One region of the Rhizobium sp. SG2393 genome, then DNA from elsewhere that is predicted to be linked to it. Evidence: riboswitches for the same ligand, from Rfam matches in the RefSeq annotation. Region 1 holds a riboswitch; each other region holds the start of a gene.
What was found. Region 1 has a riboswitch for cobalamin ahead of bluB (5,6-dimethylbenzimidazole synthase). Riboswitches for the same ligand answer to the same signal wherever they lie in the genome.

Region 1 (7,617 bases):
CGCCGAAGAGCACGATGATCGTCTCGCGGTCGCGCTCTTTCGCCCAGTCCATCAGCATCTTCAGGCTGTCGTCGGCTTCCTTCACGCCCTGTGCATAGGTCTCCAGCACCTGCCGGTCGGCCGGCGGCAGGTTGCCCTCCACCTTGATCGTGTTTTGCGCATAGCGGTTCGGCTCGTAGGGGCCGTGGCCCTGCAGCGTCACGGTGAAGAAGAAGAACGGATCTTCCATCTGGTCGGCCTGGCGCATGATTTCCTTTGTCAGCGCCTCGTCGGAGGTAAAGATGCCGCGCTTCTGCATCGCGGGCAGCTTTTCTTCCGAGCGGAAGGTGTCGAAACCGAAGGCCTTGTAGACGGCCGAGCGGTTCCAGAACCAGCTCTGGAAGGGATGGATGGCCCGCGAGACATAGCCTTCGCCCTTGAAGAAGGTGGCAAGCGAAGGGATCGGGTCGCGGATATACTGCTGGTAGGGAATGCTCCCATAGGGCAGGAAAGCATTGGAAAAGCCCGTCAGTGCCTCGAATTCCACGTTCGCCGTCATGCCCCCGAACTCCGGCGACATGACATTGCCGGACTGGATCTCGCGCATCGTGGGCATGGGATCGGCCGAGAAGGTCACGTTCGGCAGACGGGTCGGGTCGAAGAGCGACTCGCTCATGATCACGATCACATCCGGCTTGCCGCGATGGGTGGTGCCGGCAGGCACGACCGGGCTTTCGATCGCGTTGATCGCGTCACCCATGTAGCCGGCAGGCGCGCTGACATTGGCCATGGGCAGGTTCAGCGCAAAGGCCATGGAAAAGCCGTTATGCCGGTAGTTTTCCGTCTGGTCCCACATGATGGGGATGATGTTCAGCCGGTCGCGCAGCCAGGAGAACTGGTTGAAATCCATGATATGCACGAAGCCGGCAATGAGCGGCACGGCAAAGATCAGGCGACCGATGCGCTCGCGGCGGCTGAGGCGCGGAAAGCGGCGCCAAGCGAAGACCAGGAGCGTGCCGAGCCCGACGACAGCCACGACGATGCCGATGGCGATCGCCAGCGCGGTGCCCGGCCGGTCGCGCACCAGAACCGGCATCAGTTCCATGATCTGGCGGCCGAACAGGAAATCGGTCGGGTAGAGCGGATCGGAGAGATAGATCTGTTTCTGCTTCGAAATCAGCGCCGGCAGGAGCGCAACCGGCGCCAGCACGAGGCTCGCATAATGGGCGCGGCCGAAGATGCCGTCGAGGCCGAGGAAGAGCAGCATGAACACGCCGACGGTCGCCCAGGCAGGGCGCATCGGATCACCGAAATAGGCAAGCGTTTCGGCGAAGGAGCCGCGCTGGACGATCTCGATGCCGGCGGTCAGGAGCAGCGCAAGCGAGAGCGACAGGAGAAGCGTGGCGACCATGCTGAAGGCTGCATCGATGCGTGCGGCATCGCGGCCGAGGAGGACCGTCGTTTCGCCGCGAAGGGCGCCCACAAGCGGGGTCGCTGCCGTGTCGATACTCGCCAAGATCGTCTCCAGTCTGTCTCCGGCAGACGGTCTTTTCCGCCTGCGTCGCATCGCGTGCCCGGAGGTTTGCAGCGAGGCTGTCATCCTGGCGTCACGTCAGTGTCATGCTACTGTCATAGAGATGTCATGTTGAATGGCGCATGAATAAGTCAAGCGTCCGGGCGCGCTGACATTTGCCAATCCCCATTGACCTGGCATTTCGGTCACGCAGGGTTGCCTCACCCCCCGCGCGACATCACGGCGCCGAGACGGATTTCGTTTTCCGTCGGGATGCTCTAAATGGCACCTCGAACGGATCGCTATCCCGACCGAGAGGGCCCGCCTATGACCGCTTCCGCTTCCCCGTCTGCTGTGCCGGACCGCCTGCGCATCGCCGTCGCGCAGTTGAACCCGACGGTCGGCGACATCGCCGGCAATCTGGCGCTGGCGCGCAGGGCACGCGCCGAGGCGGCCGAGGGCGGCGCCGATCTGCTGCTCCTCACCGAACTCTTCCTTTCCGGCTATCCGCCGGAAGACCTTGTCCTGAAGCCTGCCTTCCTGAAAGCCTGTTGGGCGGCGCTCGAGACGCTGGCGGCCGAGACCGCCGATGGTGGCCCCGGCCTCATCATCGGCCTGCCGCGACAGGGGGAGGCGGGTCGCCACAACAGTGCCGCCGTTCTCGATGGCGGCCGCATCCTGCATGTGCGCGACAAGGTGGATCTGCCAAACTACGGCGAGTTCGACGAAAAGCGCGTCTTCGTCGAAGGTGCGATTTCCGGTCCGGTCGATTTTCGCGGCGTGCGCATCGGCGTGCCGATCTGCGAGGAAATCTGGAACGATGCGGGCGTCTGCGAGACGCTGGCCGAAGCGGGCGCCGAGATCCTGCTGGTGCCGAACGGCTCGCCCTATTATCGCGGCAAGGTGGATGTGCGCCATCAGGTCGTGCTGCGCCAGGTGATCGAGAGCGGCCTGCCGATCCTTTTCGCCAACCAGCTTGGCGGGCAGGACGAGCTGGTCTTCGACGGCGCGAGCTTCGCCTTCAATGCCGACAAGAGCCTTGCCTTCCAGCTTGCGCAGTTTCAGCCCTGCCTTGCCTTCTCCGACTGGTCGCGCACCGCCGATGGCTGGGTCTGCGAGCCGGGCGAGATCGCGACGATCCCGGAAGCGGAAGAGGCCGATTACACGGCCTGCATGCTGGGGCTTCGCGACTACGTCAACAAGAACGGCTTCAAATCCGTGGTGCTCGGCCTTTCCGGCGGCATCGATTCGGCCATCTGCACGGCGCTTGCCGTCGATGCGCTGGGGCCCGAGCGGGTGCGCACCATCATGCTGCCCTACCGCTACACATCCTCGGATTCCTTCAAGGACGCGGAAGCCTGCGCGAAGGCGCTCGGCGTGCGCTACGACACCGTGCCGATCGGCGAACCCGTCGATGCCTTCTCCTCGGCACTCTCCGATCTCTTCGAGGGAACGGAAGAGGGCATCACGGAGGAAAATCTGCAAAGCCGCACGCGCGGCGTGATCCTCATGGCCGTCTCCAACAAGTTCGGCTCCATGGTGGTGACGACGGGCAACAAGTCGGAAATGTCGGTGGGATACGCCACGCTCTACGGTGACATGAACGGCGGCTTCAACCCGATCAAGGACCTCTACAAGATGCAGGTCTACGCCCTCTCGCGCTGGCGCAACGGCGCGGTGCCGGCGGGCGCGCTCGGTCCTTCCGGCGAGGTGATCCCGATCAACATCATCGACAAGGCGCCGTCCGCCGAGCTTCGTCCCAACCAGACCGACCAGGATTCGCTGCCGCCCTATCCGGTGCTCGACGATATCCTGGAATGCCTGGTGGAACGCGAGATGGGCACCGACGAGATCGTCGCGCGCGGCCATGATGTCGCGACCGTGCATCGCATCGAGCACCTGCTCTACATCGCCGAATACAAGCGCCGCCAGTCCGCACCGGGCGTCAAGATCACCCGCAAGAACTTCGGCCGCGATCGCCGCTACCCGATCACGAACCGCTTCCGCGACCGGTGACGCGCCACGATCGCGCCTCTTGCAAAGCGTGAGCACAAATGGTGAAGTCCCGGCCATCAGGTGCCCCGGCTTGAGGTCGGGGAGAATCGGGAATCCGGTGCAAGTCCGGAACGTGCCCAACGCTGTCAGCGGGGACGGCCCCTCGGGTGAAATCTGAGGATTTCACCAGAAGCCACTGGTATCGCTTGATATCGGGAAGGCGAGGGCGTCGGTTGATCCGCGAAGTCAGAAGACCGGCCTGATAACCATGGAGCGGACCCGTATGGACGGCGGGACGCTTGGTTTGCGGCGGGATGCGAGGCTCTGACAGGGCCGGCGTCCTCGAGACCGGTCGTCCGCCAGCATGCATCAAGGCATGGTCGATCGCCGGCATCCGCTCAAGGGGAGGATGAGGATGATGGACAGCTTTGGCGACCGGTGTGCCGGCTCAGGGAGCGTGCAGCCGGGCACGAGTGTTACGGCGACGGATCATGGACAAGCGACCGTCCAGGCCGATCATGCCGGGTTTGCCGGGGCGTTGGCGACCGCCGACGGGGATGCCGCACGACGCGTGGCGAATGCCGGTTCTGATCCCGGCCTCGATCCGGATTGCGACCCCTGGCAATCCCATCGCCATGCCGCCGGCCCCTTCGATCCGGCGGAGCGCGCCGCCGTCTACCGCGCCATCGAGACACGCCGCGACGTGCGCGGCCAGTTCGAGCCCACACCGATCGACGATGCACTCCTGCGCCGCCTGCTCGCCGCCGCCCATGCCGCGCCATCGGTCGGCTTCATGCAGCCGTGGAATTTCATCCGAGTCACCAGCGAGGCCGTGAAGGCGAGGGTGCATGCCGCCTTCGCCACGGCCAATGCGGAAGCCGAGGCCATGTTCGAGGCCGGCGCCCGCGACCGCTACCGCGCCCTGAAGCTCGAAGGCATCCGCGAGGCGCCGGTCAATCTCTGCGTCACCTGCGACCCGAGCCGCGGCGGCCGCGTCGTGCTGGGCCGCACGCACCAGAGCGAGATGGATCTCTATTCCACCGTCTGCGCCGTCCAGAACCTGTGGCTCGCCGCCCGCGCGGAAGGCATCGGCGTCGGCTGGGTCTCGATCTTCCGCGAGGCGGAGGTGAAAGCCATTCTCGGCATTCCCGATCATGTCCGCATTGTCGCCTGGCTCTGCCTCGGCCACGTCAGGACCCTCTACGACGCACCCGAACTCGCCATCAAGGGCTGGCGCCAGCGCCTGCCGCTCGAGGAGCTGGTGAGCGATGAGGGATGGGGTGCGGGGACGGCGTTGTTCGGGGGATGAGACGCTCCGCAGTCGGCATCGGATGGACGGACGGGAGCACCGCGGCTATCGGGCCAGCCCGCGGTCGTGCTCCAAATCTCAGGGCTTGTCTTCGAGTTCATCGACCCGTTCCGCGACTTCGACAACCTGCCTCTCGATCCGTGCAAGGGATTGCTCCATTGCCGTCTGGACATTGGCGAAAGAGCCGCCGATCTCCATTTTGATCATCAACTCGATGTCGTCGCGCAGTTCCGTCTCGCGTCGCTCGACACGGCGGGTGAGTTCATAATTTGCGGTGACGAGGCGCAGTACACCGGCCATATCATTGCGCAACCCTGCCATTTCCTGGCGGATCAGGCGCATTTCGTCCATCTGGACCTTTGCCTGACGCGCCAGAAATTCGAGACTGATGGTTTCGGTCGTCATCGCCTGTCTCCGACTGTCGTGCGAAGATAGCGCGAAATCGCGCTGCTACAAAGCCCGTTTGCGGTTCTGGCTGCGCCCCAATCCCTCAGTTCTGCACCGGCTGATATCCCGGCCCGGCCGGGTTCTTGAGGTCGATGCGGGATTCTTCCGAGGGGAGGAAGGTAGGGCCGACGACGCGGACGCGGGTGTTCTTGGGGTCGTAGGGACGTTCGTACTGGGTGGTGGCGCGCAGCGGAGTTTCGGCAAGCGCCGGCAGGGGCTTGGATGTCTGAACCTTCGATGTCTCGGCCTTCGACGGCTGCGCTGCCCCGTCCTCCGGCTCGCCACTGAGCGTCGCCGTCTTTGGCAGCTGGCAGCCGCACTGTGCGGCGCCGGCGCGGTCGCGGGTGCGGTAGGCAAAGGCGTTCGGCAGATCGGAATAGGGCGCCCCGGTGGTCGCGGAGACCATCTGGTCGCTCTCTTCGGTCGTGAGGTTATGGTAATAAAGTTCCGTTTCGGCCCCGGGGCATCGGGCCGAACAGGCCGCCGCATCGCGCGGAAAATCCTCCGGCGTCGCGTCCGATGTGATCGGGAAGAAGGCGCCGTCGCAGGTGCGCACGCACATGGTGCGATAGGGCCCGCGGCGGCTGCCGGGAATCGTCAGGACGCTCGATCCCTCGCCGCCGATGAAGGGCACGTTCTCGTCGATCTCGGGCAGGTCTTTCAGGATGTTGCGCGGCTCGGTCGCCCCGGTCGACGACGCCTCGATCACATCCGCCTGGGTTTCGTTGCAGCCGTTGCTCAACAGCGCGGACTGGATGATGGCGCGTGTGGCCTCGGTGTCCATGCCGTTGGCGGCCCGGCGGCGTTCCTTCAAGGCGCCCAGCTCCGCCTCCAGGCCCGCGACACGCCCTTCGAGCGCCGCGCAGGCCTCTTCGTTCGGCCCACCCACCACAATGATGCTGCCGGACGAGCAGCCGAGCCGGCGCAATTCGATGCGTGCACTGCGCAGGTCGAGGTTGAGGCGGGAGAGGCCACCGGCCATGTCGGTCACGGCGACGGGTTCGGCATTGCTCACGACCTTCGGCAGGCCCGCCAGCCGCGCCTCAAGCCGCTCGCACACGGCGGATGCGGCATGGGCGCTTTCGGCACCGGCCAGCAGCGGGAACAGGATGAGGGCGATGCGCGACGCGGCGATCACGGGCAAACACCTTGCAAGGACGACGAAAGGGCCGGGTCGCCGCGACAACCGGCGTCGGCGACCTTCCTGCCCTTATCATAGCGTCCGGCACGGCGCTGGCAACGGCGCACCCGGTTTTGAAGTTAATGCAACCGTATCGGCCGGCGCAGCGCTCAGGAGATCAGCGGTGCGGGCGTTCCCGCGCCGATGGCTTCCAGCTTGCGCAGGCCGTTTTTCAGAAAGAAACCGACCATCTGTTCGGCCATTCCAAGGCCTGCGGCGATCTCGCGGGCGGGGCGCCCCTTGCGCGTGGCATCGACCACGGCCCTTTCCCGCGGTGTCAGTGTCACATCCGGTCGCGCGGGCGCGCCGGAGCGGTCTGTGAGCGCCGAATGGAAGAGGATTGCGATGAACTGCAGGTCGCGCTGGTGCCGGTGCAGGAAGAGGCGCCAGTCCGAAGACGCCATGCCGGCTTCCACGATCAGGACGGCGGCCCGGCCGGGCGGGCAGGCCTGCGGCAGCGCAAGCCCTTGCATCGGCCGGTCGTCCGCCGTCACGGTCACCGTCAGATAGGCGTCGGCGCCGGCGCTGCGGCGCACGTAATCATAGTCCAGCGGGCGGAAACTCTGCAGCGCCATCACAAGGGCGCGATCCTCCACCCGTCCCTCGGCGCTGAAGCAGGGTCCGGCCCGGTTGCGCGCATGGGTGCATTCCAGGGAGCGGGCGTGATAGTGGCCGCCGATCCGCTCGGCTTCGAGATACATGAGATCCGTCAAGCCATAATGCTCTCGCATCAGGCCATAGACATGGTCGATGTCGATTTCCGGGCTCGTCTCGAGATAGGCCATCACAGTGTCGAAAGCGTCGGTGTCGGCCATGCGGTTCCTCCGGCACGCGATCATCGGGGCGTGCGTCACAGTCTCCCTTGGAACCACAGGGAGCTTGTGCCAGTCTCGCGGCATGCCGCGCCGGCGGCGAGGAGGGCTCTCTTCACGCGTCCGGCATAGACGGGACGCTCCACAGCGCCCCGCCGTATAGGCTTGCCCTCCGCCTCAGAGCGGGTAGCTGGCCTCGGTCACGGCGAGCGCCGCCATGTTGACCACGCCGCGCGAGGTCACCGACGGCGAAAGGATGTGGGCCGGCAGCGCCGCACCGAGCAGGATCGGGCCGACATGCAGGCTGTCGGTCATGCTTTTTACCACGCCGAGCGTGATGTTGGCGGCGTCGAGGTTCGGGAAGACCAGAAGGTTGGCTTCG
Region 2 (7,617 bases), 970 kb from region 1:
AGCGTCTGGCCAACCCCAAGGTCAAGTTCGGCTATCCCAAGGAAGGCTATGTCAACTGGTCCGACAATCTCGTCGTCCTCAAGGATGCCAAGAATGTCGAAAACGCCAAGCTCTTCCAGAACTTCATGATGGACCCGGAAAACGCCGGCATGAACTCCGCCTTCCACCGCTATGCCAACGGCATCGCCGGCTCGGAGGCCTTCATGCCCGCCGACATGAAGGATGCGCCGGAGATCAAGATCCCCGACGAGTTCAAGTCGGTCGGCGTGCCCTCGCAGACCTGCCCGCCGGACGTGCAGGCGCTCTACACGAAGATCTGGACCGAACTGCAGAAGTGACAACCGGATGAGAGAACGGCCCCGTGCGGCAAGCGCGGGGCCCGTGCTGTTGGCGAACCGCACCCTGCTCAGTCATCCCTAGGCCCGTCGTCAAGCCAGCTTGTGCTTCGACGGCATCTCCACCCGCAGACGTCATCCTCGGGCTTGACCCGAGGATCCATGCGGCCTTTGCGTCCCCGTCTGTGGATCCTCGGGTCAAGCCCGAGGATGACGGCGAAATAGCCGCGAGGGTGACGGGGTGAGGGGCGTGCGGAGGATGGAGGCACAGGCCCGAGGATGACGGAGCGAGGGGGCAGTCCCTGCCAATCGCACCGGCCCCCGCGCCAGGCACGCGCCGTTTTCCCGTCCCGGAGGAGACCTATCATGAAGACCGTCTTTTCGCCGCGCCATGCCGGCCATGCCAACAATCTGGAACTCGTCGCCGGCGCCATCGTGCCTGCCTTCGAGATGCCGTCGCGGGCTGAATACGTCCTGGAGCGCCTGACATCCGAAGGGCTGGGCCCGGTGTTGGAGCCGCAAGACTTCGACCTCTCGACCGCCGCGCGGGTGCACCGGCAGGATTATCTCGATTTCCTGCCGACCGTCTGGGATCTGTGGACGGCGGCGGGGCGGACCGGCACGGCGCTGCCCTTCACCTGGCCGACGCGCGGACTGCGCGGTGATGTCTGCCCTGACTTCATCGACGGCAAGCTCGGCTACTATTCCTTCGATGGCGGCTGCGGCATGGTAGCCGGCACCTGGGATGCGATCAAGGCGTCGCATGATGTGGCGCTGACGGGGGCGGGCCTCATCCAGGCGGGCGAAAGTGCCGCCTTCGCGCTCTGCCGCCCGCCGGGCCACCATGCCGGCGCCGGCTTCATGGGCGGCTACTGCTACATCAACAACGCCGCCGTCGCCGCCCAGTCCTTCATCGACAAGGGCGCGAAGCGCGTGTCGATCCTGGACGTCGACTATCACCACGGCAACGGCACGCAGGAAATCTTCTATGGCCGCGCCGACGTGCAGGTCATCAACCTGCATGCCGACCCGATGCAGGAATATCCCTACTTTCTCGGCCATGCCGACGAGCGCGGCACGGGGGAAGGTGAGGGCTTCAATCTCAACTATCCCATGCCCTTCGGCACGAGTTTCGACACCTGGTCGGCGGCGCTCGACGATGCCTGCGGCAAGCTGCTCGCCTACCGGCCGGAGGTGGTGCTGGTCTCGCTCGGCGTCGATACCTTCGAGAAGGATCCGATCTCCAAGTTCAAGCTGAAGACGGAGGACTTCCCGAAGATCGGCGCCCGCATCCGCAAGCTCGGCCTGCCGACGCTCTTCATCATGGAAGGCGGTTATGCGGTGGCGGAGATCGGGGTCAACGCGGTCGGCGTGCTCACGGGCTTCGAGGGGGCGTGAGGGCGGTTTGGCGGGTGGAATGCACGGCCACCGTGTCGCGTGATGCGCGGTTCCGGCGACGGCGCAGGCCCCACCCGGTTCCGTCATCCTCGGGCTTGACCCGAGGATCCACGCCTCGACCACGGCGCTCGCCGCCTGGATGCTCGGGTCAAGCCCGAGCATGACGGAGGAGAAGGCTGCCCTTGACGCGCTTTCAAGCCCAGGAAACCGCGCACCGTCGCGTATCTGCGCCTTCAGGCAGCGGCTATCACACACTGTCTTGAGGAGACCCACACCATGACCGACACCTTCGACCGGCGTACCGTTACGCTCGCCAACTGGCGCACCTTTCCCGCCACGCGCTGGACCTATCAGCATGTCAGCGAATTCGTGCCCGTGGCGCTGATCCGCGGCAACCGGCAGGCGGAACCGCCGGCCGTGCCGCTCGGACCTGTCGCCGATGTCGCGGTGACCGGCACCGATGGCCGGCCGGCGACGTTCGAGACCTTCCTGACGCAGAGCAACACGGATCTTTTCGTGCTGATGCGCGGCGGGCGGATCGTGTCGGAATGGACGGCGCCCCATGCCGATCCCGGCCTGCCACATCTGATGTTTTCCGTGACGAAATCGGTGACGGCGCTGATGGCCGGCGTGCTGGTGGGGCAGGGGCGGCTTGATCTTGGCCAACCGATCCTCTCGCTGATCCCGGAGGCGGCCGGCTCGGCCTATGCGGATGCAACGCTTCAGCAGCTCCTCGACATGGAGATCAGCCTCGATTTTACCGAGGACTATCTGGACACCAAGGGCGCCTTCATCCGCTATCGCCGCTCGATGGGCTGGGCGCCGCGGCTGGAGGGGGCGCCGGTTGAGGACATGCTATCCTTCCTCATCACCCTGCCGCGGTTAGCCGAACCGCACGGGCAACGCCATTCCTACCGCTCTCCCAACACCGATCTTGCCGGGATCGCCATTGAGCGGGCTGCAAGGCAGCGCTGGGCGACCTTCCTGTCCGAGGCGCTCTGGAAGCCGCTCGGGGCGCTGGGCGATGCGACGGTGACGGTGGACCCGCTGGGCGCGGCCCGGGCTGCGGGCGGCATGTCGGCAACGGCACGCGATCTCGCGCGCGTCGGCCAACTCGTGCTGGAAGGCGGTCGCGGGCTCGTCCCGTCCGTCTTCATCGATGATCTCCTGACGGGAGGCAGCCGGGCCGCCTGGGCGAATGGCGATCAGGCCCAGCTTTTCCCCGGCGGCAGCTATCGCAATTACTGGTACGAGACGGGCGAGGGCGAGCTTGCGGCGATCGGCATTCACGGCCAGTGGATCTGGGTGGACCGGCGTTCCGGTTCGGTGGCCGTGAAGCTTTCCAGCCAGGAGATGCCGAGCGATCTTGCCCTCGACCATGCCATCATCGCGGCGCTGCGCCGGGTGTGCCGCGACGGCTGAGCCACCCATCGTTTTGCGACGGGGCGAAGCGCAGATCGCGATTGCTTTCGGCCCCGCTTCGTCCTACGACTCCGGACGCGCCGGTGCTGACCGGCGCATCATGCCTTCGAAGGTTCCGCCTGACCCGAACGGGAGGGCGGATGAAAAGGGAATGCGGTGAGGACTACCCATCAGGGACCGAAACCGCAGCTGCCCCCGCAACTGTGAGCGGCGAGCCCCATCCGACATGCCATTGGCCCCGCGCGAGCACACGCATCCGGGCTGATAAGGCGGATGACCGGCAAAGACCCGCAAGCCAGGAGACCTGCCCTCGAGGATCGCCGCAAGCGCGGCTTCAACTTGTCCCGCGCGGTGGGCGCGGAGAGGGAGATCGACATGCATATCATGGAAGGCTTTCTGCCGGCCTCGCACGCGCTGTTCTGGGGCGCGGCATCGGCGCCCTTCGTCGTCTATGGCGCCCGGCGAATCACGCGGCTCATGCGGGAAAAGCCCGAGACGAAGATGCTGATGGCGGCGTCCGGCGCCTATGTCTTCGTGCTCTCGGCGCTGAAGATCCCGTCGGTGACCGGCAGTTGCTCGCATCCGACCGGCACCGGTCTTGCGGCCAGCCTCTTCGGCCCGACTGTGACCACGGTGCTCGGCACGATCGTGTTGCTGTTCCAGGCCCTGCTGCTCGCCCATGGCGGGCTGACGACGCTCGGCGCTAACGTGTTTTCCATGGCGATCGTCGGCCCCTTCGTCGCCTATGGCCTGTTCCACGGGCTGCAACGGGTGGGGGCTTCCGCCGCGCTCGCGATCTTCTTTGCCGCCGCGCTCGACGATCTCGCCACCTATTGCGTGACGGCGCTGCAGCTTGCCGCCGCCTTCCCCGATCCGGTTTCGGGTGTTGCGGGCGCTGCCGTGAAGTTCCTCGCGGTCTTTGCGCCGACGCAGGTGCCGCTCGCCATCAGCGAGGGACTCTTGACCGTCGTCGTCTTCAACCTGTTGCAGCGCTACAGCCGCGGCGAACTCTTTGCCCTCAACATCCTCTCCGGAAAGGCCTGACGCCCATGCTGAAGCGCAATCTTCTGATGCTGGCCGCCGTCGTCGGCCTCGCCATCCTGCCGCTCGTCATCCACCACGGCGGGGACGCAGCGTTTTCCGGCTCCGACGGTGAGGCCGAGGCGCTGATCGGCGAGATCCGGCCGGACTACAAGCCCTGGGCCAGCCCGCTCTGGGAGCCGCCAAGCGGGGAGATCGAAAGCCTGCTCTTTGCCTTGCAGGCGGCGATTGGCGCCGGCCTCGTCGGCTTCTATTTCGGGCGGCGCTCGGCGCCTGCCCGCACCGCCGACAAGCCCTGATCGCAAGCCATGCGTGACATTGATCGGATTGCCCAGACCGGCCGCTGGCGACAGAAGGCGGCCGGAGAGAAGCTCCTGTTCTCGCTCGGCTGCATGGGCCTGTCGCTCGCCTTCCACTCGCCTGCGTCGCAGGTGCTGCTCTTTGCAACGGTTCTGTCCGTGACGCTTCTCGGCGCGCGTGTCGGCGCTTGCGATCTTCTGCGGGCAGCAAGGGTGCCAGGGCTCTTCATTCTGGCGGGAACGCTGGCGCAGGCGCTGTCCGTTTCCGCCGCCGCGCCCTTCGTCACGCTCGCGCCGGAAGAAACGATCGCCGCTGCCGCCTTCGTGGCGCTGCGGAGCGCGACGTGCGTTTCGGCGCTGCTCTTTCTGGCGCTGACCACGCCCTTGACGGCGATCCTGCAGTTTCTGCAGCGGCTCGGCCTCAACCGTGACATCAGCGATATCGCGATGGTCATGTTCCGCATCATCTGGCTGGCGCTCGACTGTCTGGAAAGCGGCCAGCGCTCGCTTGCCGGCCGGCTCGGCGATGTGGGCTGGCGCCGGCGCATCCGCAGCGGCGGCATGCTGCTGGCGGCGCTTCTGCCGCGCGTGCTGGATCGGGCCGGACGGCTGGAGCGCGGGCTTTCGGCGCGGGGCTATGACGGGCGGCTTGCCTTCCTCTCGGCCGAAACGGCGGCCTCGCGCGTCCGGCTCGGCGCCATTGCGGCGGGGCTGGCGCTGGTGGCGGCTGTCTGCGGGGTGCTGCCGTGATCCTCCAGGCCATCAACATCGGCTATGCGTATCCGGGCGGCGGCGTCGCACTTGACGGCGCCTCGCTTTCGGTCGGGCGCGGGGAGAAGCTCGCTCTTCTCGGTCCGAACGGGGCGGGAAAATCCACGCTGTTCCTGACCCTGAACGGCACGCTGAAACCCGATCGCGGCACGATCCTGCTGGATGGGGCACCGGTCGGCACCGGCAGGGCCGATCTCAAGCGCCTGCGCGCCCGCGTCGGCCTCGTTCTGCAGGATCCAGACGACCAGCTCTTCGCCGCCACGGTGGTGGAGGATGTGTCCTTCGGGCCGATGAATCTCGGCCTTTCCACCGGCGAGGTCCGCACCCGTGTCGATGAGGCGCTGGCGTCGCTCGGCATCACGGCGCTGGCGGCACGGCCGACCCACATGCTGAGCTTCGGCCAGAAGAAGCGCGTGGCGATTGCCGGGCTCATCGCCATGCGGCCCGACGTGCTGCTCTTGGACGAGCCGACCGCGGGCCTCGATCCCTCCGGGGTGGAGGAATTGATGGCGGTGCTGTCGGCGCTGGCCGCAGCCGGCACGGCCCTCGTCGTCGCCACGCACGACATGGAGGCCGCCTATGGCTTTGCCGATCGCGTGGCCGTCGTGTCGGGCCGCCGGGTGGCGCGGGAGGGAAGGCCGGAGGCGGTGTTTGCCGATGCGGCGCTTCTGGCGGAGGCCGGGCTTCGACCGCCGATCGTCTACGAGATTGTGGAGCGGCTGAAGGCGGCGGGTGTGATACCCGCCGATGCGGCGCCACGGGATCGGGCCGATCTTCTGGCGATGATCGGCGGCGGCGCGTCCGCCTGAGCCGCATCACGTCAGCGGCAACGGCCCGTCGTTCTTGATCTCTTCCATCACCGCATAGGTGCGCGTCTCCTTCACGCCCGGCAGCGTCCACAGCACCTGTCCCAGGAAATTGCGGTAGGCGTTCATGTCGCGGAAGCGGGTCTTGACGAGATAGTCGAAGCCGCCGGCGACCATGTGGCATTCGAGCACGGCGGGCGCGCGGCGGATGCCCTCGGCGAACTGGTCGAAGACCTCCGGCGTCGTCTTGTCCAGCATGACCTCGATGAAGACCAGCAGGCCGAAGCCGAGCTTGTGCGGATCGAGCCGCGCGCCGAAGCCGGAGACGTAGCCATCCTTCAACAGCCGCCGCAGCCGGTCGCTGGTCGCGGTCGGGGAGAGGCCGATGCGGTCGGCGAGGTCCAGATTGGTGATGCGCCCGTCGGCTTGGAGGATGTCGAGGATGCGCCGGTCGGTGCGGTCGAGGTCGGCTGTGGCCTCCACCGCATCCTTGGCTGTCGATGCGCGCTGTCCGTCGCGGGGCCCGCCTGCCGGTTTGCGTGCCATCGCTGTCTCAGGCCGCCGCCAGCCGCGATTCGGCGAGCTTCACCCAGTAGGAAATGCCGTGCGGGATGACCTCGTCGTTGAAGTCGTAGTTGGGATTGTGCAGCCCCGCCGTCTCGCCATTGCCGATGAAGATGAAGGCGCCGGGGCGGGCGTTGAGCATGTAGGAGAAATCCTCCCCGCCCATCATCGGCTCCACCTCGGCATTGACGTTTTCCGCCCCGGCGATCGTCGCCGCGATCTCGGCGGCGTACTCCGTTTCGCGGGCGTGGTTCACGGTCACGGGATAGTTGCGCACATAGTTCAGCGTCGCGGTGGCGCCCCAGGCGGAAGCGATGCCGGTGGCGACCTCGCCAAGGCGTTTTTCGGCGAGATCGCGCATCGCGGCCTTCAGCGTGCGCACGGTGCCGGCGATCTTGGCGACATCGGGAATGACGTTGTGGGCAAAGCCCGCATTGAATTTGGTAACGGAGACGACGACCGATTCCAGCGGGTCGGCGGTGCGCGAGGCGATCGTCTGGAGGGCGGTGACGATCTGCGCGCCGACGACGATCGGATCGATGGTGCGGTGCGGCTGGGCCGCATGGCCGCCGCGACCGGTGACGGTGATGGTGAATTCGTCGGTCGAGGCCATGATCGGCCCCTTGCGGATGGCGAAATGGCCGACCGGCATGCCCGGCATGTTGTGCATGCCGTAGACTTCGGTGATGCCGAAGCGCTCCATCATGCCATCCTTGACCATCAGATTGCCGCCGCCGCCGCCTTCTTCGGCCGGCTGGAAGATGACGGCGACCGCGCCCTTGAAATTGCGGGTCTCGGCGAGATAGCGCGCCGCACCCAGAAGCATGGCGGTGTGGCCGTCATGGCCGCAGGCGTGCATCTTGCCTGGTGTCGTGGAGGCCCATGGCTTGCCGGTGACCTCGGTGATGGGCAGTGCGTCCATGTCGGCGCGAAGCCCGACGGTCGGGCCATCGCCCTTGGTGCCACGGATCAGGCCCACGA
Region 3 (7,617 bases), on a different contig from region 1:
GGCCGCTTGCCTTGCGCCGCGAAGTCGGCAACTCTGGGCAATGGCGGGGGAACGCCGGGGGGCGCGCGTGGCGGGACGGAAGAGAAACGGGATGGCAGGCCATTCGACGGGCGGGACGGCTCTGCTGCGCAGTCTCGCCGGCCTCCTTGTGCTGCTGTGCCTTGCCGTGCCGCACGCGGCGCTTGCCGAAGGGCGCGTTGCCCTTGTCATCGGCAATGCCGCCTACCGCAATGCCACGCCGCTTCGCAACACGATTGCCGACAGCGAGGCGGTGGCGGCAGCGCTGACACGGCTCGGCTTTGCGGTGACGCTGCGCACCGACCTTGGCAAGGCGGCGCTCGAGACGGCGCTTGCCGACTTCGCCGACCATGCGACGGGGGCGGAACAGGCCGTGCTGTTTTATGCCGGGCACGGGATGGAACTCGACGGCGAGAACTATCTGATCCCCACCGATGCGCGGCTGACGACCGACCGGCGCATCGGCTTCGAGACCGTGGGCCTCACCGATATCCTCGCCTCGATCACCGACGTGAAGGGCCTGCGGCTGGTGTTGCTCGACGCATGCCGCAACAATCCCTTTGCCGCGACGATGAAGCCCAGCCGGGCCGAGCGCTCCATCGGGCGCGGCCTTGCCCGCGTCGAGCCGAAGCCCGGCATGCTGGTGAGCTACGCCGCGGCCGCCGGCACGACGGCCGATGACGGCGATGCCGACAGCGGCCACAGCCCCTATACCGAGGCGCTGCTGCACTATCTGGAAACGCCGGGGCTGGAAGTGAACCTCATGTTCCGGCAGATCGCCGACCGCGTGCAGGAGCGTACCAAGGGTCGCCAGACGCCGTTCGAGTATGGCCGGCTGCCGGGGGTGAGCATCTATCTGAAGCCGCCGGTGGCGGAGAGTGCCGTTACGCCCGCCGACCCTTGTGGAGACGCCGCCCTGCACTGGCAGGCCATTTCCGGTGAGAACGACGCAGCACTCTACCGCGAGCATCTGCAGCGCTTCCCCACCTGCGCCTTTGCCGGCATTGCCGCGCGACGGCTGGCGGCGCTGGAGGCCGGAACGCCTGTTGTCGCTGAAACCGCAACGCCGCCCGAAACGGCACTAGCGCTTACCGACAAGGCCGCCGGGGACGCGGCAAAGGCCGGCGAGATAGCTGAGCAGGCCGCGACCGACGCCGCCGGCAAGGCTTCGGAGGTGGCGGCGATCACCCCCGCCCCGGAGGCCGGGCTTGCGCTGCCTGTCACGGTTCCCGCCGAACCCTTGGTCAATACGACCCTGATCCGGGACGTGCAGGAGCGGCTGCGCGGTGCGGGCTGCCTGATGGCGCGGGCCGACGGCCATTGGGGGCCGCAGTCGGAGGCGGCCCTTGCCGCCTACCGCAAGCAGCGCGCCCTTCCCGCCGGTGCCGAGACGCCGTCCGAGGCGCTATTGGCAGCACTTGCCAGCGTGCCGGGCCGGGTCTGCCCGCTTGTCTGCGGCGTTGGAGAACGGGAGCGCAACGGCGTCTGCGTGGCGCGCACCTGCCCCGCCGGCCGCGTCCTGTCTGCCGCCGGCATCTGCATTCGCGAGCGGACCAAGACCGTCATCCAGCAGCGGCAGACGACGCCGGTGCGCAAGGTGATCGAGAAAACACGGCCTGTCGTGGTCGAGCAGAAGACCGAGACGGTGCAGGAGAAGCCGAAGAAGGTGCTGCGGCGCTGCCAGTCGGTGCGCGAGGCGGAACTGCACCTCGATTGCCGGCCGCTCTAAACGGCCGGCCACCGCCTGCCTTACACTTCGACCGTGACCGCACCCAGCGGGCGCGAGCAGCAGGCGAGGATGTAGCCTTCCTCGATCTCGTCATCGAGGATACCGCCATTGTGGTTCATCTCGACCTCGCCGGAGAGCTTCATCACGCGGCAGGTGCCGCAGATGCCGCCTTCGCAGGCCGCGCCGATGCGCACGCCATGGGCGCGTGCGACCTGAAGGATCGTCTGGCCGGGCGCGCAGGCGACGTCCTTGCCGGCCAGCGAAAAGCTGACGATGGCGGCGGGCGCGCCCGGCTCGCCTTCCGGCAGCACGACGGGCTCGGGGGCTGCGGGCTGGAAGCTTTCCTCGTGGTAGCGGCCCATGTCGAAGCCGTTCGCTTCCAGCGCGCCCTTGACGCCGCGCATGAAGGGCTCCGGGCCGCAGCAGAAGACGGTGCGGTCCCGGAAATCGGGGCAGAGCAGCTTCAGCTTCTCGATATCGATGCGGCCGCGCAGGCCGTGCCAGCCATCACGCGGCTGGTGGCCTTCGACCACGAAGCCGAGCGAGAGGTTCGGCATGTTGGCCGAGAGGCTTTCGAGCTCGGAGCGGAAGAGGATATCGCCCGGCGTGCGGGCGCAGGTGAGGAAGGCGACATCGCTCAAGGGCGCGCAATCGGCCATCCAGCGGGTCATCGACATCATCGGCGTGATGCCGGAACCGGCGGAGACGAAGAGGTACTTTTCGCCCGGATGGCGGGCGAAGGTGAAGTCGCCGAGCGGGCCGAAGGCCTTCAGCGACATGCCGGGCTTCAGGTTCTCGAACATCCAGCGCGTGCCGATGCTGCCCGCCTGAGCCTTTACCGTCACCGCCACCGTGAAGGGCCGCGAGGGCGTGGAGGAGAGCGTGTAGGTGCGCATGACCGGCTCTGGGCCGACGGGCAGTTCCAGCGTCACGAACTGGCCGGGCAGGTAACGGAACCAGCCCGGCTTGTCGGCCTTGAACACGAAGGTCATCACGTCGGCCGTTTCCGCCGTCACGGCGATGCATTCCAGCCGGTGCTGGCGATCGTTGAACGGCTGGAGTTCGTCGAAATGGCGGAAGGTCGACGCAATCGTCATGGTCAGGCAACCCGTGCGATGGAGGTGGTTTCGCCCTGCAGGCGGTGGGTCATGAAGGTCGTGTACCATTCGACGAACTGCATGACGCCGCCTTCGTGTTCCGGCGAATAAGGGCCGGGCTCGTAGGCCGGGGAGCGGATGCCGAAAGCGTTTTCCTCCACGATCTGGCGATCCTGGTCGTTGGTTTCGGTCCAGACGTGGGTGAGTTCCTCGAGATTGTAGTCCACGCCCTCGACGGCATCCTTGTGGACCAGCCACTTGGTGGTGACTTCCGTCAGCTCGGGTCCGAGCGGCAGCACGCGGAAGGTGATGGCGTGGTCGGTCAGAACGTGGTTCCAGGTCGTCGGGTAGTGGAAGAGCAGCAGCGTGCCGATGTGGCTCTGCGTGACCTGATCCGACATCAGACGGCGGACGGCCGGGCGGCCGGACATGGTGTAGCTTTCCGCATCATTGATCAGCGGCATGCGGGCAACGCGCATCTGGCCGGTCGGGTGCATGCGGAATTCGCTCGGCAGGCCGGCGGCCTCGCATTTCGCCCAGTGCTCGGCAATCACCGGATCGTCCTTGGCGCCCTGCACGCCGGTGGCCGTCGGGGCTTCCGGGTAGGTGCGGCAGAGTTCCGGATGGTTGGCGGCGCAGTGGTAGCACTCGCGGTTGTTTTCCCAGACGAGCTTCCAGTTGCCCTTCTCGATGATGGTGCTTTCGAAGGCGACCTTGGTGTCCTTGAGGTTATGGGGCGCGAAATAGGGCTCCATCATCTCGCGCATCGGCGCGAAATCCATCGGACGTTCGGAAAGGTTGATGAAGATGTAGCCCCCGGCGGTCTCGCAGGCGATCGGCTTCATGCCGTGGGTGGTCTTGTCGAAATCCTCGCCCATCTGGCGGGCGAACAGGAGCTTGCCATCGAGTTCGTAGGTCCACTGGTGATAGGGACAGACGAGCTTGGCCGAGGTACCCTTCTTCTGGGTGCAGACCCGCGAACCGCGATGGCGGCAGGAATTGTGCAACGCGCGGATCACGCCCTGACGGTCGCGGACGATGACGACGGGGTATTCGCCGACCTGGAGGGTAAAATAGGAGCCGGGCTTGGCGACCTCGCAGTCATGGCCGACGAAGAGCCAGTCCTTGTACCAGACTTCTTCCAGATCGATCTTGAAGAAATCGGGATCGGTGTAGAAGGCCTGTTCGAGGCTGTAGCCAGGCTTGCGGCCCTTGAGGCGCTGGAGCATGTCGCCGCGGATCGTCATGATGTCGTCATTCCTCGCTGGCCGGCGGAAACGGCACGGGCCGGTCCGGGGCGTGATCTCTTCGTCTTGGCCTGGAGGAAGGCGGAGCAGTGGGATGGCTCCGGGCATGGAGCATCCGCCGCTCCAGCCGCCCACCGCAGCCGGTCGTTTCGCTTCAAGGCTGGTTTCCGGGCTCCAGAGCCGTCCCTTCGTGGGGACCCGGACGGCGCCTTCCCAGGTCATCCGCTGATTGCGGGGATCCCAGTGGCCTCCTGCCGTTCGTCGTGCTCTGCTACCGTTGCGGGGGCAGCGCCGGATTTTTGACCGGCTTCCCAATTCTCCGCCCTCCCTCGGGGCGGCACCTCGAATGGCTCCATCTAATCGCAGAGGCAGGCGTCGCAATATCCTGATTGCGCCAAGCCCAACGCTTTTGACGACAGGCTGCGAGATGTTTGATCGCCACGGCTAACCGGTTCAAATGGCGGGTTTTTTCCGCTGCGCACGCGGCGGGCAAGGTCGCGCTCAAGAGATGGGCATATGCCGCAGAAACAGCCGATTGCGACGATAGTCCTGCCATGTGACGCGGCACCGCGGCTGCCACGCAAGCCTCGGACCATGCCCGCATGATTGGGTGATGGCCAACTGACGTTACCACAGCCGCGCGGGGCGGCTGGCAAGGCCTCGTTAATTTGCATCTTCTAACATTGGAGCATCGTGGCCGACGGAATGCGGCCGGTGGTTGTGGATGACGACGAGCATGAGCAAGCTCAGATATTACGACAACGCCTCCAAGTCGAAGGCCGCGCGGGTTGGCCGCGCCATCTATACCGAGTTCCTGCGCACCGGCCGCATTGACCGCGCGCCGGAGGACTGGAACCATCAGGAACGCCGCTACCTGACCCATAGCGAAGTGGCGGCGCGCACCGGAAAGCGGCTGGAAACGGCCGGCGAGACCACCTGTGCGCGGCTGAACGGCTTTCACAAGGCGATCCGCTTTCCGAAGATCATCTTTCACCGGACGCTGGCCGACAGTCCGCACCTGGGCTACTGCCACGTGACGGCGGCGCGCACGCGCTTTCCCGGCAGCGCCGGCGACATCACCTGGTCCTTCTACCTCGCCAATTTCTTCGCCGATATCGGCGAGGCCGACGACCAGTTCTTCCGCCGCGTCAGCCTCTCCTATTCGCGCATGTATTTCGCCGTGGCCACCGAGGCCAGCGAGACCGGCAAGGACTTCACGATCAATCGCCGGTTCCGGCCGAACGGCCTGCTCTTCCGCACCCACGACCCCAAGGAAGCGCTGAAGAACGTGCTGCTGCTCGGCGCCCGCAACGAGGAACTGCGCAAGATCGTCAAGGCGCTGTGAAATTGCCTCGCACCCGCCCGCGGGCGGTGCGGAGCGGATGGCTCCCTTTTCAGTCTTTGGCATTTTTCTTTGTCCTCGAATGCGCTAGGTGATGGTGCAAAGGGCGCCTTGCGGTGCTCCCCGATTGGTGCGCTCTGCATCCGCTCTCTCCGTCATCCTCGGGCTTGTTCCGAGGGTCCACGCGGCGTCCGCATCCCTGGCTGTGGATCCTCGGGGCAAGCCCGAGGATGACGACGGTGGCGATTGGCGCCGCTGACGGCAGAGGGGTTCGCGCTGCGGAGTGCGGGTTGCAGACGCCGATGCCACCGGGGACGCGCTTTCCGGCGCCCGCCCCTTGAAGCCTAGCAGGTGCGACGCATGGCACGGATCATCGATGTGAGACGCGACCCGGACGAGGCGATTGCCGCCGCGCTCGACGTGCTCGGCCGCCGGCTGCCGGTCGCCATTCCCACCGAGACCGTCTACGGGCTGGCAGCCGATGCGACGGAGGCGGAGGCTGTCGCCCGGATCTACGAGGTGAAGGGCCGGCCGCGCTTCAATCCGCTGATCGCCCATGTCGCCGATCTCGCCATGGCCGAGCAGCATGCCGTGTTCGATCCGCTTTCCCGACAGCTTGCCGAGCGCTTCTGGCCGGGACCGCTGACTCTGGTTCTGCCGCTTGCGCAAACCAGCACGATCCATCCTCTCGCCACGGCCGGACTCGACACCGTTGCCATGCGCATGCCGGACGGCTTTTCGCGCCGGGTGATCGCGGCCCTTGGACGGCCGCTCTCGGCGCCGAGCGCCAATACATCGGGCCGGATCAGCCCGACGAGTGCTGCGCATGTGGACGCCGATCTCGGCTCCCGCATCGCGCTGATCCTCGATGCCGGCCCGTGCGTGGTCGGGCTCGAATCGACCATCGTGAAGGTGGAGGATGGCCGGATCCGCCTGCTGCGTCCCGGCGGCCTCGACGCCACCGAGATCGAGGCGGTGACGGGGATGGCCGTCGAGCGGCCGGAAACGGCGGGCGCGGCCATCGTCGCGCCCGGCATGCTCGCCTCGCATTACGCGCCGGATGCGCCCGTCCGGCTGGAGGCCAGCCACGTGGAGCCCGGCGAGGCGCTGATCCGCTTCGGGCCGGAGCCGATAGCGGGGGAAGAGCACGCGCATGCCGTGTTCAACCTCAGCCCCGGCGGCAATCTCCGCGAGGCGGCGGCCAGCCTTTTCGACGTGATGAAGCAGGCGGATGCGACCGGCGCGCGGCGCATCGCCTTCGGGCCCATTCCGCGCCACGGGCTTGGCGAGGCCATTCACGACCGCATCGAACGGGCTGCAGCCCCCCGGCCCTGACAGCGACGCTTTCCCAGCAAGGACATGGACCATGACCGATGACGCCCTGATCGACCGCTTCCGCGCCATTCTCGGCGCGCGCAACGTGGTGACGGACACGGCCGAGCATGAGCGCTACATCCACGACACGCGCGGGCTTTACACCGGCCAGACACCGGCGATCCTGAAACCGGGCTCGACGGCCGAGGTGGCGGCGATCCTGAAGCTGGCAAGCGACACCGCAACCCCGATCGTGCCGCAGGGCGGCAATACCGGCCATGTGGCCGGACAAGTGCCGCGCACTGGGCTCAACGACTTCGTGCTGTCGCTGGAGCGCATGAACCGCATCCGCGACGTGGACCCGGTCGGCAATGTGCTGGTGACGGAGGCCGGCACCATCCTTTCCGATATCCACACGGCGGCGGAGAAGGTCGACCGGCTCTTTCCTCTTTCGCTCGGCTCGCAGGGGACGGCGCAGATCGGCGGCAATCTTTCAACCAATGCCGGCGGCACGGCCGTGCTCGCCTATGGCAACATGCGGCAGCTGTGCCTGGGGCTCGAAGTGGTTTTGCCGACCGGCGAGATCTGGAACGGGCTGCGGCGCCTGAAGAAGGACAATACGGGCTATGACCTGCGCGATCTTTTCATCGGCGCGGAAGGCACGCTCGGCGTCATTACCGCTGCTGTGCTGAAGCTCTTCCCCCGCCCGGCAGGCCATCAGGTGGCGGTGGCCGGCGTTGCCGATCCGGCGGCGGCGCTGACACTGTTTTCCATCGCCACGCGGCGCGGCGGGCCGGCGCTCACCGGCTTCGAGATCATGGCGCGGATCGGCATCGACTTCACCGTGCGGCACATTCCGGGTGTGCGGGA

Region 2: another riboswitch for cobalamin. It lies ahead of ACED18_RS08040 (energy-coupling factor ABC transporter permease); the one in region 1 lies ahead of bluB (5,6-dimethylbenzimidazole synthase).
Region 3: another riboswitch for cobalamin. It lies ahead of ACED18_RS13185 (aromatic ring-hydroxylating dioxygenase subunit alpha); the one in region 1 lies ahead of bluB (5,6-dimethylbenzimidazole synthase).

Annotation. Positions count from the first base shown of each region.
Region 1 covers NZ_JBHGAP010000001.1:727,350-734,966, reverse strand. The annotation lists gene ACED18_RS03490 (LTA synthase family protein) at 1-1,546, opposite strand, end outside; gene ACED18_RS03485 (NAD+ synthase) at 1,820-3,508, shown strand; cobalamin riboswitch at 3,550-3,765, shown strand; gene bluB (5,6-dimethylbenzimidazole synthase) at 4,026-4,796, shown strand; gene ACED18_RS03475 (hypothetical protein) at 4,875-5,201, opposite strand; gene ACED18_RS03470 (DUF2865 domain-containing protein) at 5,287-6,381, opposite strand; gene ACED18_RS03465 (helix-turn-helix transcriptional regulator) at 6,534-7,238, opposite strand; gene ACED18_RS03460 (NADP-dependent malic enzyme) at 7,413-7,617, opposite strand, start outside.
Region 2 covers NZ_JBHGAP010000001.1:1,694,728-1,702,344, reverse strand. The annotation lists gene ACED18_RS08055 (extracellular solute-binding protein) at 1-338, shown strand, start outside; gene ACED18_RS08050 (histone deacetylase family protein) at 702-1,733, shown strand; gene ACED18_RS08045 (serine hydrolase domain-containing protein) at 2,010-3,155, shown strand; cobalamin riboswitch at 3,249-3,482, shown strand; gene ACED18_RS08040 (energy-coupling factor ABC transporter permease) at 3,531-4,199, shown strand; gene ACED18_RS08035 (energy-coupling factor ABC transporter substrate-binding protein) at 4,205-4,495, shown strand; gene ACED18_RS08030 (energy-coupling factor transporter transmembrane component T family protein) at 4,505-5,245, shown strand; gene ACED18_RS08025 (energy-coupling factor ABC transporter ATP-binding protein) at 5,242-6,075, shown strand; gene ACED18_RS08020 (Lrp/AsnC ligand binding domain-containing protein) at 6,082-6,618, opposite strand; gene ACED18_RS08015 (M20 aminoacylase family protein) at 6,626-7,617, opposite strand, start outside.
Region 3 covers NZ_JBHGAP010000005.1:99,755-107,371, forward strand. The annotation lists gene ACED18_RS13175 (caspase family protein) at 92-1,747, shown strand; gene ACED18_RS13180 (2Fe-2S iron-sulfur cluster-binding protein) at 1,768-2,844, opposite strand; gene ACED18_RS13185 (aromatic ring-hydroxylating dioxygenase subunit alpha) at 2,847-4,091, opposite strand; cobalamin riboswitch at 4,232-4,451, opposite strand; gene ACED18_RS13190 (DUF6656 family protein) at 4,828-5,436, shown strand; gene ACED18_RS13195 (L-threonylcarbamoyladenylate synthase) at 5,794-6,768, shown strand; gene ACED18_RS13200 (FAD-binding oxidoreductase) at 6,800-7,617, shown strand, end outside.